One region of the Mycobacterium sp. 1245499.0 genome, then DNA from elsewhere that is predicted to be linked to it. Evidence: riboswitches for the same ligand, from Rfam matches in the RefSeq annotation. Region 1 holds a riboswitch; the other holds the start of a gene.

Region 1 (7,527 bases):
ACCCACCGCGACTCCACCCGATCGATGCTATTGCCCCCACGACGGGCCAGGTGAACTACCGTTTTGTCATGGCCACCGAGTCCGGCGCTGCGGCCGTTCCGCACGGGGACGCGTCGCCCTCGACGCGATGGGCGCGGCTGCGCCACCAATGGAACGAGCGCCTGCAACCCGGGGAGCAGGCCACCGTGCTGGCCTGGGCCTCGTTCACCCTCACCTTCGCCTGCCTGCGCGGCCTCACCCACTGGATCCGGGCCGGGCATGGACCCTCCGGTGGCGGAGTGTCGTTGGGCGGCAAGCACTTCCACCACTACAACATCGGCATCGGCATGCTGGCCACGGTGGCCGGCATCGGGCTGCGCGGCAGCGACAAGCAACGCCAGCACCCCGCGGCGGCGGTGGCCTACGGCGCGGCCAACGCGATGATCGTCGACGAGCTGGCGCTGCTGTTGGACCTCAAGGACGTCTATTGGGCCTCGGATGGTCGCAAGAGCGTCGACGTGGCGGTCGGCGTGATCGCCACCGGGGCGACGGTCGCCGTTGGCATGCCGTTCTGGCCGCACGCCCACCGGGCGCTGCGATCGAGGAACTGACCGCGGCGGCCTCAGGCCTTGGCGATGCGCACCCGCACGCCGTCGCCGATCTCGGTGCCGTCGGCCGGGTCGCCGAATTCGAAGCTGGTGGCCAGGATCTCACCCGCGATGAGGTCGCGGTGGGTGCGCGCCCAGTCGGCCCGCTCGTCCGGTACCGCCATGACCACCGAAATCCGGTCGGACACCTCCAAACCCGTCGATTTGCGCAGCTCCTGCAATTCGCGGATCCGGTCCTTGGCCCAGCCTTCGGCCTCGAGCTCGGGGGTCACCGTGCCGTCCAGGACCACCAGGCCCGCGCCGTCGGGCAGGGCCGCGGTGAATTCCGGGTCGGCGGCGACCAGTCGTGAGCTGTATTCCTCGGGATGCAGCACCGCGGGACCCGCGGTCAGGGTGCCGTCGGGATTGACGACGCCCTCCCCCGCCTTGACCGCCTTGATGGCGGCTTGCACGTCCTTGCCCAGCCGGGGCCCGGCCACCCGCGCGTTGACGGTGAGCTCGAAGCGGCCGTAGGTGTCGATCGCGTCGGTCAGCTCGACGCTCTTGACGTTGAGTTCGTCGGCGATGGGGTCGACGAACGGCTCCAGCCGCTGCGGATCCGCCACGGCCACGGTGAGTTTCGGCAACGGCAACCGCACCCGCAGTTTCTTGGCCTTGCGCAGCGAGGACGCGGCCGAACAGACGTCGCGGACCTGATCCATCGCGGCGACCAGGTCGCGGTCGGCGGGCACGTCGCCGGCCTGCGGCCAATCGGTCAGGTGCACCGACCGCTGCGCCGTCAGGCCGCGCCAGACGATCTCGGTCACCGAGGGCAGCAGCGGCGCGGCCAGCCGCGCGGTCACCTCCAGCACGGTGTGCAGGGTGTCGATGGCGTCGGCGTCCTCTTCCCAGAACCGCGAACGCGACCGCCGCACATACCAGTTCGTCAACGCCTCGGTGAACTGGCGCAGCTGCTCGCAGGCCCGCGAGATGTCACAGGTGTCCATCTCATGCGTCAGATCGTCGCGCAGCTCGGCGAGCTTGGCCAGGATGTAGCGGTCCAGCACCTGCGTCGAATCGGTGCGCCAGGTACCGACTTTGGGCGCGTAGAGGGCCAGGAAGCTGTAGGCGTTCCAGAACGGCAGCAGCACCTGGCGCACGCCCTCGCGGATACCCTGTTCCGTCACGATCAGGTTGCCACCGCGCAGGATCGGCGAGGCCATCAGGAACCAGCGCATGGCGTCGGAGCCGTCGCGGTCGAACACCTCGGACACGTCCGGGTAGTTGCGCAGCGACTTGCTCATCTTCTGGCCGTCGGAGCCCAGCACGATGCCATGTGCCACACAGGTTTTGAAGGCCGGCCGATCGAAGAGCGCGGTGGCCAGCACGTGCAGGGTGTAGAACCAGCCGCGGGTCTGCCCGATGTATTCGACGATGAAGTCGCCCGGGTAATGACCGTCGAACCAGTCGCGATTCTCGAACGGGTAGTGCACCTGGGCATAGGGCATCGAACCCGAGTCGAACCACACGTCGAGCACGTCGGGGATGCGCCGCATCGTGCTGGCCCCGGTCGGGTCGTCGGGGTTGGGCCGGGTCAGCTCGTCGATGAACGGCCGGTGCAGATTGGTGGGGCGCACCCCGAAGTCGCGTTCGAGTTCGTCGAGGCTGCCGTAGACGTCGATCCTCGGGTAGGCGGGGTCGTCGGACTTCCACACCGGAATCGGGGTGCCCCAGTAGCGGTTTCGCGAGATCGACCAGTCGCGGGCGCCCTGCAGCCACTTGCCGAACTGGCCGTCCTTGACGTGCTCGGGATACCAGGTGATCTGTTGGTTGAGCTCGACCATGCGGTCCCGAAATTCGGTGACCGCGACGAACCATGACGACACCGCCCGGTAGATCAGCGGATTGCGGCATCGCCAGCAGTGCGGGTAGGGGTGCTCGTAGGTTTCGTGGCGCAGCAGCACCGCCCCGTTGGCCGCGGCCGGGCCGCTGCCGTTCTTCAGGTCGCGGATGATGTGCGGGTTGGCGTCAAAGACGTGCTGCCCCTGGTAATCCGGGACTGTGGCGTCGAACCGCCCCCTGGAGTCGACCGGCGTGACCGGGACGATGCCGACCTTGTCGGTGGTGGCCATGTCGTCCTCGCCGTAGGCCGGCGCCATGTGCACGATGCCGGTGCCGTCCTCGGTGGTGACGAACTCGCCGGGCAGCACCTGAAATGCCTTGGCCGTATCCATGAAATACGGGAACGGCGGCAGGTACCGCGTGCCGAGCAGGTCGGCGCCGACATAAGTGGCCAGGATCTCGGGTTCATCCCCCAGCTCGCGGGCGTAGGCGGCCAGCCGCGGCTCCGCGAGCACGAAACGCCGGCCCTGCGACCGGACTTCGACGTAGGTCACGTCGGGATTGACCGCGACGGCGAGGTTGGACGGCAGGGTCCACGGCGTCGTCGTCCACACCAGCAGGTGGGCCCCGTCCAGCGGGCCGCCGACCACCGTGAATCCCACCGTCAGGGCGGGATCCTGCCGGCTCTGGTACACGTCGTCGTCCATCCGCAATTCGTGGTTGGACAGCGGGGTTTCGTCGCGCCAGCAATACGGCAACACCCGGTAGCCCTCGTAGGCCAGGCCCTTGTCCCAGAGTTGTTTGAACGCCCAGATCACCGACTCCATGTAGGGCAGATCCAGCGTCTTGTAGTCGTTGTCGAAGTCGACCCAGCGCGCCTGGCGGGTGACGTAGGCCTGCCACTCGTCGGTGTAGCGCAGCACCGAGGCGCGGCAGGCGTCGTTGAACGCCGCGATGCCCATGTCGTCGATCTGCGATTTGTCGGTGATCCCGAGCTGGCGCTCGACCTCGAGTTCGGCGGGCAGCCCGTGGGTGTCCCAGCCGAAGCGGCGCTCCACCTTGTAGCCGCGCATGGTGCGGTACCGCGGGACGATGTCCTTGACGTAGCCGGTGAGCAGGTGACCGTAGTGCGGCAGCCCGTTGGCGAACGGCGGCCCGTCGTAGAACACGTATTCCGGTGCGCCCTCGCGGCGGGCGATGCTGGCCCGGAAGGTGTCGTCGCGGGCCCAGTAGTCGAGCACCTCGAGCTCGAGCGCCGGGAAGTCCGGCGCTCCTGGCTTCGGGTAGGCCTGAACCTCAGCGTTGTCGGTCACGATGCGCGTTGTCTCCTGTGCCACGGTGCAAACCGGGGACGACGACGCGCTGGCTGCGCGAGCGCCGCGGTACCACCCCGCTTGCCGCGCTTTCGCGTGGCCACTCGATGACGGCTGTGACGGGCCTACCCGTTCGGTTCTACTGGGCCACGACGGCTGTTCTTCCGAAGGCTCCCCGGTGATGGCCGGATCGATGCCAGTAAGACGATTCTACGAAGACCCGCAAATCCGGGTGCACTCCAAGGGGTCGCCAGGGCGCAGAACTACGTCTGCGACCAGGCGACCCCTTGGAGCCCGAGTTGCTCGACGTCCATCGGAGTTCGATTCAGGCCCGGACTTCGAGGACGCCGACGCGCCACAGCGCGGCGTACACGTGACGCAGCGGCACGCTCAGCAGCCGAGCGGCGCCGTCCACCAGCGGGTCGCTACCGGCGCCGAACGGCGGGGTGTCGGCGCGGCGGGCCTTAGCCACGGCCGCCTGCGCGACGGCCGGAACGGTGTCGGTGTCGCGCACCACGGTCAGCGTGCGCGCGGGCGCTACGGTCACCACTTGGTCGTAGAGAACTGCGGTCATCATCGCCTCCTAGAGGGGAGATCCAACGGGGATTGATTGGACTGACGTGTCCCGCCCCGTGTCGGTTCCGATCTCGAGAACGCTTGGCCGATAACCACTTAGCGTTGCGACGACTCAGCCGAGCAGGTCGCGCCGGAGACCGGATGGGGACGAAACACAGTTCGGACTTCGATCCGGACTATCGCTAGAACGCATCTGTCCCTCACCTCCTCGCGGTCACGACGCACGCGCGGTTCGCGTGCGATCTATGCGCAGCAAAGGAGCAGAACCCGACGACCGCCGGAGATCCGCACCCCTCTCGTCAGAGCTTCGGCACCACACGACGTGTCCTGGCCTGGACAAACAATCCGAGCCGGAAGCCACCTGGGCTCAACCCTTAAGCCGGGAGGAGCTGTCCTGACCCGGGGCGTCTTTCGACGTTCGGGGTCAGTGGCCTGTATTCGTGTAGACGCCTCACCTAACGAGGTGCATACCCGACCGATAATGCACGACGGGTATGACGCGGTCAAATCCCTGGATGGCGAGTCGGGGATTCTGTGCGGATTCCTGCGGCGAGCACCCAGCATCGGGTCAGGTCTGCGACCCTGACCTGGACAAACGACTCGGGATCACTTGTCGACCAGGCCCTCGAGCCGGCCGATCGTGTCGATGAATTCCTCGACCATGTCGAGCACCACCGAGCGCGTCGGGCGGACCCGGTCGAGCGAGCCGACCACCTGCCCGACGAAGTAGGTGGCGAGCTCACGCGCCTTGGCGCCCGCCTGCGCGGCGGCGGCGTTGATGCGCACCTGCGGCTCGGTGACCAGGGCGGTCTGCAGCGGCATGCCCAGCGGGTCGGGGTTTTCCGGCCGCTCCCACTCGTCGGTCCAGGCGGTGCGCAGCATCCGCGCCGGCTTGCCCGTCATCGAGCGCGACCGGACGGTGTCCGACGAGCTGGCGGCCAGGAACTTCTCCTTGACCACGGGCACGGTCTCGGCCTCTTCGGTGGTCAGCCACACCGAGCCGCACCACACGCCCTCCGCGCCCAGGGCCAGCGCCGCCGCGATCTGGCGACCGCGGGCGATCCCTCCGGCGGCCAGGACGGGCACCGGCGCCACGGCGTCGACGACCTCGGGCACCAGGACCATGGTCGCCACCTCACCGGTATGACCGCCGGCCTCGGTGCCTTGCGCGACGATCAGGTCGACGCCCGCGTCGGCGTGCCGCTGCGCGTGCCGGGTGGTGCCGGCCAGCGCGGCCACCAGCACGTCGCGGTCGTGCGCGCGCTGGACGAGGTCCGCCGGGGGCGGCCCGAGCGCGCTGGCGATCAGCCGGATGTTGTTGGAGAAGGCGACGTCGAGCAGCGGCTCGTAGGTCTTCGGCGAGATGTTCAGGCCGCCGAGGGAGCGGCGCGGCTCCGCGGCGGGCGCGGTGACCCCGTAGCGGGCCAGCAGGTCGTCGACGAAGGCGCGGTGCTCGTCGGGCAGCAGGGTACGGGCCTGGCTGGTGTCGATGCCGCCCTGCTCGGCGCCGACGTATTTGGGCGGTAACAGCAGGTCGACCCCGTAGGGCTTGCCCCCGGTCCGCTCCTCGATCCAGGCCAGCTCGCTCTGTAGGCGCTGCGGGCTGTGCGCGGTGGCGCCCAGGATCCCGAAGCCCCCGGCGTTGGTCACCGCGGCCACCACGTCACGGCAGTGGCTGAAGGCGCAGATCGGGAATTCGACTCCGAGCATCTCGGCGACCCTGGTTCTCATCGCCCGACGCTAAAAGCTATCGATTGCGAAGTCAATCGGCCACGGGGAGTGGGCAACTCAGGTGCGCGCGGCGGGGCTAGGACCCCTAAGCCGATGGGGGCGACCCGCTTCGCCCGGCCGCGCCGCGCTCGCGATCGCCCCTAAGCCCGGGGCGACCGGCCGTCCGGCGGCCAGCTCGCCACGCCCTCCTCCAGCGGCACCTCCAGGCTCTGCAGGATCGAGGCGACCATCCGCCAGGCCCCGATGACCGTGACCAGTTCGACGAGAACCGTTGTGTCACCGCCGAATTCGCGCTCACATGCCGCCCAGTTCGCGGCGCTCACCGCGCCGTCGCGCACCACGTCGTCGGTGGCGGCGAGCACGGCCCGCTCGACGACCCCGAACCCGGCGTGGTTCTGCCAATCCCGCACGCCCAGCAGATCATCGGCCGGCACGCCGAGCCGCGATGCGACGCGCCAGTGCTGGGTCCACTCGTAATCGCAGCCGGTGAGCCAGCCGATCCGCATGATCACCAACTCACGCAACCGCGAATCGAGGGCGCCGTGCCAGAGCATGGTGGCGAGCAGGTCGTTGATGCCGCGCGCCAGCGGCGGATGGTTGAGCAGCACCTGAAAGATGCTGAGTTCGGCCATGTAGTTGGGGACGGCCGCCTCGTCGGCCGCGGCCTTGGCTTCGTCGAGTGGCAGTTGAGGCAGGCGCGCTGTTGTCATCGGATGAGCACTCCTCCGTGCGGGCGGGACCGTCGCGTTCTCCCGTCATGGTAGCCAGCCGACGCCGCGGCGACGACGGGTTTGATCGCGGCAGCGAAAACCGCTATCGTCCAACGGATTTCAGAGCAGACCGAGCAGCTTCAGGTCGGTCACGTATTTGACGATCACCGACGGGCTGATCTGCGGAATGTCGTTATCGGGACCGATCTTGGCTTCCTGCACCGCGGCGCGGAAACGCTCCGTCGGCCCCAGGCACCCGCGGGCGGGATCCGCGGGCGGCACGTGCAAGGCGTTGCGCAGCTGCAACAGTTGCAGCACCGACTGGTGGCGCTGCCGCTCGGGCAGGGCGTGCAGGGCGGTCTCCATCCGCTGCAGCCATTCGGTGAAGTCGTCGACCCGCTCGATCGGGTAGCCGGCCTCGATGAGCCAGTCGACGTACTCGTCGAGGCCGATGCCGTCGTCGTGCGGATTCATCACGTGGTAGGTCTCGAACCCGTCCATCACCTGGGCGCCCAGCGTGGCGATCGCCTCGGCGACGAACTCGACCGGCAGCGCGTCGAAGTGCGCGCGTTGCCGGTTGCCGTCGGCGTCGAGCGCATAGAACGAGCGCGGCGCGACGCCACTGGCCACCACGCTGTGCACCATCCGGGTGAACATGTCCGACAGGTTCAGCTGGCCCCGATAGGTGGTGGCGGCCAGGATCATGTCGCAGCGGAACACCGAAACCGGCAGCCCGCACAGGTCGTTGGCCTCGCGCAGCAGCACCTCGCCCGCCCACTTGCTGTTGCC
Region 2 (7,527 bases), on a different contig from region 1:
ACGTCCTACATCCCAGGGCTGCAGGAGCGCACGTTCCCCTACCTGTTCTCGCCCGCGGCCAACGAGGCCGTCGAGGAATCCGATTTGTGCGTCGCGCTGGGCACCGAGCTCGGTGAGCCGATGCACTACGGCCGGACCCAGCACTGGGCCGCCAACAACGCGAACCGCAAGTGGGTGTACGTGGAGCAGGATCCGGCCGCCATCGGCGTCAACCGCCCGGTCGACGTGGCGCTGGTCGGCGATCTGCGCGGTGTGGTGCCGCAGCTGGTGGACGCGCTCAAGGATGGCCCGCGCAAGCCCGCGCCGGGGCTACAGGCTCTGGTCGAAAAGGATGCGAAAGAGCTTGCGGACGTGGCCGAGTCGGCGCCGTCCGGCCGGTCACCGATCCACCCGGCCCGCTACGTCGTCGAGGCCACCAAGGCGTTCAACGAACTCGACGACGGCATTCTCGTGCGCGACGGCGGCGCGACAGTGATCTTCCAGTGGACCTACTCGCAGTCCAAGCCGCGCGACGTGATCTGGAACCAGAACTTCGGCCACCTGGGCACCGGCCTGCCGTACGCCGTCGGGGCGTCGGTCGCCGAGGGTGGCAAGCGCCCGGTGATGCTGCTGACCAGCGATTCGGCGTTTCTGTTCCACATCGCCGAGCTGGAAACCGCCGCGCGGCAGAATCTTCCGCTGGTGTGCGTGGTGGGCGTCGACCACCAGTGGGGCCTGGAGGTGGGCGTGTACAAGCGCACCTTTTCCCAGCCGTCGCCGCAGCCCGGTGTGCACTGGAGCAAGGACGTCCGGATGGACAAGGTCGCCGAGGGCTTCGGCTGCCACGGTGAGTACGTCGAGAAGGAATCCGAGATCGGCCCGGCGATCGCCCGCGCCTACGCCAGTGGCAAAGTCGGCGTGGTGCACGTATGCATCGACCCGAAGGCCAATTCCGAGGAGATGCCCAAGTACGACCGATTCCGGACCTGGTACGCCGAAGGCACTCAGTAGGGCCCGCAGGAGAAAGAGGATCGATGTCATGCGCGAATACCTGAAGTTCTACATCGACGGACAGTGGGTCGACCCGGTGCGGCCCAACACTTTCGACGTGGAGAACCCGGCGACCGAGCAGGTGTCCGGGAAGATCTCGCTGGGGTCGGCCGCCGATGTCGACGTGGCGGTCAACGCCGCCCGGCGAGCCTTCACCGGCTGGTCGCAAAGCACCCGCGAACAGCGCCTGGACCTGTTGCAGGCGATCCTCGCCGAATACCAGAAGCGCGCGGACGATCTCGCGCAGGCGGTCACCGAGGAAATCGGCGCCCCGCCCTCGCTGGCCGCCGGGCCGCAGGTCTTCCTCGGGATCGGGCATCTGACCACGGCCATCGACGTGCTGAAGAACTTCCCGTTCTCCGAACAGAAGGGCGCGACCCTGATCGCCAAGGAGCCGATCGGCGTCTGCGGTTTGATCACACCCTGGAACTGGCCGATCAACCAGGTCGCGGTCAAGGTCTACCCGGCGCTGGCGACAGGCTGCACCGTCATTCTGAAACCGTCTGAGGTGGCGCCGTATTCGCCCTACATCTTCGCCGAGATCCTGGACGCCGCAGGCGTGCCGGCCGGGGTGTTCAACCTGATCAACGGCGACGGCGCAGGCGTGGGTGTGGCCCTGGCGAGCCATCCCGACATCGACATGGTGTCGTTCACCGGGTCCACCCGCGCCGGTGTCGAGGTCGCCCGGAACGCCGCGCCCACGATCAAGCGAGTAACCCAGGAGCTCGGCGGCAAAAGCCCCAACATCGTCCTCGACGACGGTGGCTTCGCCGACGGCGTGCGGGCCGGCGTGGCCAACATGATGCCCAATTCCGGGCAGAGCTGTAACGCGCCGTCGCGCATGCTGGTGCCGAATTCCCGGATGGACGAGGCAATTAGCCTCGCGCGCGAAGCCGCCGAACAGATCGCGGTGGGCAACGGTGCGGCGACGGCGATCGGGCCGGTGGCGTCGAGGACTCAGTTCGAGAAGGTTCAGCGCCTGATCCAGCAGGGCGTCGACGAGGGCGCGACCGTGGTCGCGGGCGGCCCCGGCCGGCCGGCCGGACTGGACAAGGGTTACTACGTCAAGCCGACCGTCTTCGCGCACGTCACCAACGACATGACGATCGCCCGCGAGGAGATCTTCGGGCCGGTGCTGTGCATCCTCGGCTACGACGACCTCGACCACGCCGTCCAGATCGCCAACGACACCGAATACGGTCTGGCCGGCTTCGTGTCGGGGGCCGACCTGGACACCGCGCGCGAGGTCGCCCGCAAGATCCGCGCGGGTTGGGTGACGATCAACCACGCCTTCGACATGAACGCGCCGTTCGGCGGCTATAAGCGCAGCGGCAACGGTCGCGAGTGGAGCGAGTTCGGCTTCCACGAGTACCTGGAAGTCAAGAGCACCCTGGGCTACGCGCCCGACGAGGCCTGACGCGTCGGGCCGAAACCCGAACGCAGCACGACAGAAAACACCTCGCGTGTCCTCCACGTGATCCGGCGGGCCCGCCTCTAGGCTGGCTTGCTGAACTCAACAGGAGGGGCAGCGACGTATCGGCATCAACCATGGCGCCGGGCGAGATGGTAGTTACGGCGCGCTGACAGAAAGCACCGAGCCGGGCGGGTCCCACCCCGCACCGGCTCGTCGTTCTCGGCCCCGATGGGTCGCCCCCGTGCGCCGGGTCGGCCGGCTGGCGATCTGGGACCGGCCGGAGCGGGCCAGCGGAATCCCGGCACTCGACGGGCTGCGCGCGATCGCCGTCGCGCTGGTGCTCATCGGGCACGGCGGCATCCCCGGCGTCACAGGCGGATTCATCGGCGTCGACGTGTTTTTCGTACTCAGCGGTTTCCTGATCACCTCGTTGCTGCTGGACGAGTTGGGGCGCAGCGGTCGCATCGAGTTGACCGGCTTCTGGATTCGGCGCGCGCGACGATTGCTGCCCGCACTGGTGCTGATGGTGCTCACCGTGGCCGCGGCCCGCCAGCTGCTGCCCGACCGGTCGCTGACCGGCCTGCGCGACGACGCCATCGCCGCCTTCGTGTGGATGGCGAACTGGCGCTTCGTCGCCCAGAAGACGGACTACTTTACCCAGGGCGCCCCGCCCTCGCCGCTGCAGCACACCTGGTCCCTGGGGGTGGAGGAGCAGTACTACTTCGTGTGGCCGGTGTTGCTCATCGCGGTCACCCTGTTGCTCGCCGCGCGCGCGAGGCGGCACTCGCGCCGAGCCACGGTCGGCGGCGTGCGGTTCGCCACGTTCCTGATCGCCACCGTGGGCGCGCTGGCCTCCGCGGCGGCCGCGATCGTGATGACGTCGGACGGCACCCGCGACCGGATCTACTTCGGCACCGATACCCGCGCGCAGGCGTTGCTGGTGGGCGCGGCGTCGGCCGCCCTGCTGGTTCGGGACTGGCCGTCGATGAACCGCGGCTGGTGCATGATTCGCACCCGGTGGGGTCGTCGGGTGGCCCGAATCCTGCCGGTGCTCGGTCTGGTGGGACTGGCGGCGGCGACGCACTACGCCACCGGCGCCAGCGGCGAATTCCGGCACGGCTTGCTGATCGGGGTCGCGGTGGCGGCCGTGATCGTGATCGCACCGGTCGCGCTCGAGCAGCGCGGGCTCGTCGCCCGGTTGCTCGCGGTGCGCCCGCTGGTGTGGCTGGGCACCATCTCCTACGGCGTGTACCTGTGGCACTGGCCAATCTTCCTGGCGCTCAACGGCGAACGCACCGGGTGGACCGGGTTGCCGTTGTTCGCCGTGCGGTGCGGGGCCACGCTGGTGGCGGCCGCGGTGTCGTATTGGCTGCTCGAACAACCCATTCGGTGCTGGCGACCGGCACGGGTGCCATTGCTGCCGCTGGCGGCCGCGACGGTGGCCAGCGCCGCCGCGGTGACGCTGTTGGTGGTTCCGGTGGGCACCGGGCCCGGTCTGCGTGAGGTCGGTCTGCCGCCCGGTGTCTCGGCGGTCGCGGCGGTCTCGCCGTCAGCGCCCGGCCCGAGCCGGCCCCGAGATGCCAACCGGCCGTTCACCGTCTCGGTGTTCGGGGACTCCATCGGGTGGACCTGGATGCACTACCTGCCTCCGACGCCGGGGTTTGCGTTTCTGGATCACACGGTCATCGGATGCAGCCTGGTGCGCGGCACTCCCTACCGCTACATCGGCCAGACCCTGGAACAACGGTCCGAGTGTGACGGCTGGCCGATCCGCTGGTCGAGGCAGGTCAGCCAGGACCAGCCGGACGTCGCGCTGCTGGTCATCGGCCGCTGGGAGACGGTGGACCGGGTCAACGAGGGGCAGTGGACCCACATCGGCGACCCGACCTTCGATGCCTACCTCAATGGTGAGCTCCAACGGGCGCTGACCATCGTCGGCGGCACCGGTGTCCACGTGGTGGTCGCCACCGTCCCGTACAGCCGGGGCGGGGAAAAGCCGGACGGCCGCCTGTATCCGGAGGACCAGCCGGATCGGGTCAACCTGTGGAATGCCATGTTGCGCAAGACCGTGAGCCACCATCCGAACGTCGCGATCCTCGATCTGAACAAGAAGCTGTGTCCCGACGGGGTCTACACCGCCAAGGTCGACGGCATCAAGGTGCGCAGCGACGGCGTCCACCTCACCCCCGAAGGGGTGAAGTGGCTGACGCCGTGGCTCGAGGAATCGCTGCGGTAGCCGCTAACCGCTTGTGCGGCAGCTGATTTCCATGCTGTCGCTGTCGCGTACCTGGAAGTTGAAGCTCACGTAGCCGTTGTCGGGGTTGCGCACCCGGTCCAGATAGGGCGCCATGTCGGCCGAGCTGGCGTTGTCGGCGATCACCAGCACCCCGGGTGACAGGCGCGGTTCCAGCAGTTCGAGCACGGGCAGGTACAGGTCTTTCCAGCCGTCGAGTAGGACGAAGTCGACCGGTCCCGGCAATTCCGCCAGCGTGGACAGCGCATCGCCTTCGAGGATGGTGATGACGTCATCCAAGCCGGTCTCGGCGAACGTCTGCTTGGCCGCGGCGATCTTGGTGTCGCTCAGTTCGGTGGTCACCACCCGGCCGGTGCCGTTGTCGCGCACCGCGGCGGCCAGGTGTACGGCGGAAATGCCGAAGGACATCCCGAATTCGACGACGGTGGCCGGGCGGGTGGCCCGGATCAGTGAATACAGCAGCCGGCCGGCTTCCGGTGTTACCGGAATGTAGAACTCGCTCATCGCATCGGCCCGCTCCTGCGCGGTCATCGGCCGATCGAAGGTGCCGCGCCGCTCGCGCAACAGCGACATCTGCTTCTTCGACTCGGCATACATGCGGTCGAGTACCGATGCGACCCGGGCATCCTGCAACGTTGTGGTCATGGCAACGAGCCTAGGCGCGCAGCCTGAGCGGGCGCTGGGAGTGCGGTGGCGGTTGTTACGCGTTTGACGAGCCTGCGACCACGGTGTCACTATGGACCCGCAAGCACCTCGGTAGGTGAGGCGTCTGCATGGATACAGGCCACTGACCCCGAACGTCGAGAGACGCCCCGGGTCAGGACAGCTCTTCCCGGACTAAGGGTTGAGCCCAAGTGGCTTCTGGACTGGGAGCGATCGCAAGCGCGGCGAAGCCGGGCGATGCGGGTCGCGACCAATGATCTGGGAGCGATCGCAAGCGCGGCGAAGCCGGGCGATGCGGGTCGCGACCATTGATTTGGGTCCGGATACGCCGTGCAGTGCCGAAGCTCCGTCGAGAGGGGTGCGACCCGCGGCGTGTGCCGCGGGCCATTCCTGCCTCTCTCGTTCAGGTGAACGTGGTGACACCCGCGTGTGTCTTGGCCGTGAGGAGGTGAGGGCGAGATGAGTCCCGGCGATAGTCCCTATCCGAAATCCGTCTTGTCCCGATCCGGTTCCGGCATTTCTTTCACCGCCTGACCCTCGCCTGGTCCCGCGCGGCTGAACCGCCATGCCGATGCCGATCGGTCCCTTCGGCAGGAGAATATCATGGCTTTTGTTGTTACCCAACGTTTTTCCGTTGCGTCCAGGATGCGTGGACGGTCCATGCTGCGCGCTGGCAGGTTGTTGGCCAACAGGTTGCACCTGCGGGCCGGCCTGACGCCGCAAGAGCGGGCCAACCTGTACGTCTCGAGGATGCCCATCGCGGTGGTCACCGCGTCGCTGGGTGGCCACGCCTCGGGTTCCGACAGCAACCACCGCTGAACCACTGCCTCGGCGACGGGCGTCACAGCGCCGCCCGTCGCCGTCGGCGCGCTGAGTGCCGCAACCACGACCGTGTCCATCCGCTCCCTCCTGGCGCGAACCTGTTCGAGATAGCGAGGATTCGATGACTTCGATCCACACCGGCGGCGGTCGCCGGGCCCCGGCGCCTGGCCGGACCCCTACCGCGCCGGAAAGCGCAGCCCCCGGCGCCGCAGGCGCTACCGTGCTGGATTCCGCGCACGCCGGCGACATCGTCGGCGCGTTCGGGCGCATCCGGCGCGACGGGACCGGCGCGTACGGGGCGTTCAGCGGACGCTGGCGGCGCCTGCGGACACTGGCGGTCATCACCGGTCCCGGACTGATCGTCATGGTGGGCGACAACGACGCCGGTGGCGTCGCCACCTACGCGCAGGCCGGCCAGAACTACGGCATGGGCCTGTTGTGGACGCTGGCGCTGCTGATTCCGGTGCTGTACGTCAACCAGGAGATGGTGCTGCGATTGGGCGCCGTGGCGCGGGTTGGCCACGCGCGCTTGATCTTCGAGCGGTTCGGCAAGTTCTGGGGCGCCTTCAGCGTCGGGGACCTGCTGATCCTCAACGCCTTGACCATCGTGACCGAATTCATCGGTGTGTCATTGGCTCTCGGCTTCCTGGGCTGCCCGAGGATCGTCGCCGTCCCGGCCGCCGCCGTGCTGCTGTTCGCCGTGGTGGCCGGCGGATCGTTCCGCCGCTGGGAAAGGTTGATGTTCCTGCTGATCGCGGTCAATGTGCTGATCATCCCGCTGGTGGCGCTGGTGCATCCGACCCCGAAAGTCACCGCCGCCGGCCTGATCCCGCAATTTCCCGGTGGGCTCAACTCGACGGTGCTGCTGCTGGTGGTGGCGATCGTGGGCACCACGGTCGCGCCATGGCAGCTGTTCTTCCAGCAGTCCAACGTGGTGGACAAGCGCATTACCGCCCGCTGGATCCCTTATGGCCGAGCGGATCTGGCCATCGGAATCGTCGTGGTGATGGTCGGTGCGACGGCGCTGATGGCGGTGGCGGCGTTCGGAATGGCCGGGACCGCCGACGCGGGTCACTTCACCGATGCGGGGGCGGTCGCCTCGGGGTTGTCCCAGCACCTGGGTCGAACGGTCGGGGTGCTGTTCGCCATCATCCTGCTGGATGCGTCGCTGATCGGCGCCAACGCCGTCGGGCTGGCGACCACCTATGCGGTCGGCGATGCCATGGGTAGGCGGCACTCGTTGCACTGGAAGATCAGCGAGGCCCCGCTGTTCTACGGGGGTTACGCGCTGCTGCTCGGGGTCTCGGCGGCGATCTCGTTCAGCCCCGATCACATCCTGGGCCTG

What was found. Region 1 has a riboswitch for magnesium ahead of A5646_RS25920 (Rv1535 family protein). Riboswitches for the same ligand answer to the same signal wherever they lie in the genome.
Region 2: linked by a shared signal. The riboswitch ahead of A5646_RS29270 (hypothetical protein) and the one ahead of A5646_RS25920 (Rv1535 family protein) in region 1 are both predicted to bind magnesium.

The regions. Positions count from the first base shown of each region.
Region 1 covers NZ_LZMG01000415.1:6,631-14,157, forward strand. The annotation lists gene A5646_RS25905 (DNA polymerase IV) at 1-2, opposite strand, end outside; gene A5646_RS25910 (hypothetical protein) at 69-590, shown strand; gene ileS (isoleucine--tRNA ligase) at 602-3,721, opposite strand; gene A5646_RS25920 (Rv1535 family protein) at 4,047-4,295, opposite strand; M-box (ykoK) riboswitch at 4,582-4,767, opposite strand; gene A5646_RS25925 (nitronate monooxygenase family protein) at 4,904-6,028, opposite strand; gene A5646_RS25930 (carboxymuconolactone decarboxylase family protein) at 6,169-6,738, opposite strand; partial or broken gene A5646_RS25935 (amino acid adenylation domain-containing protein) at 6,859-7,527, opposite strand, start outside.
Region 2 covers NZ_LZMG01000405.1:3,526-11,052, reverse strand. The annotation lists gene A5646_RS25445 (thiamine pyrophosphate-binding protein) at 1-990, shown strand, start outside; gene A5646_RS25440 (aldehyde dehydrogenase family protein) at 1,019-2,446, shown strand; gene A5646_RS25435 (acyltransferase family protein) at 2,685-4,679, shown strand; gene A5646_RS25430 (O-methyltransferase) at 4,683-5,342, opposite strand; M-box (ykoK) riboswitch at 5,443-5,725, shown strand; gene A5646_RS29270 (hypothetical protein) at 5,964-6,179, shown strand; gene A5646_RS25425 (NRAMP family divalent metal transporter) at 6,304-7,527, shown strand, end outside.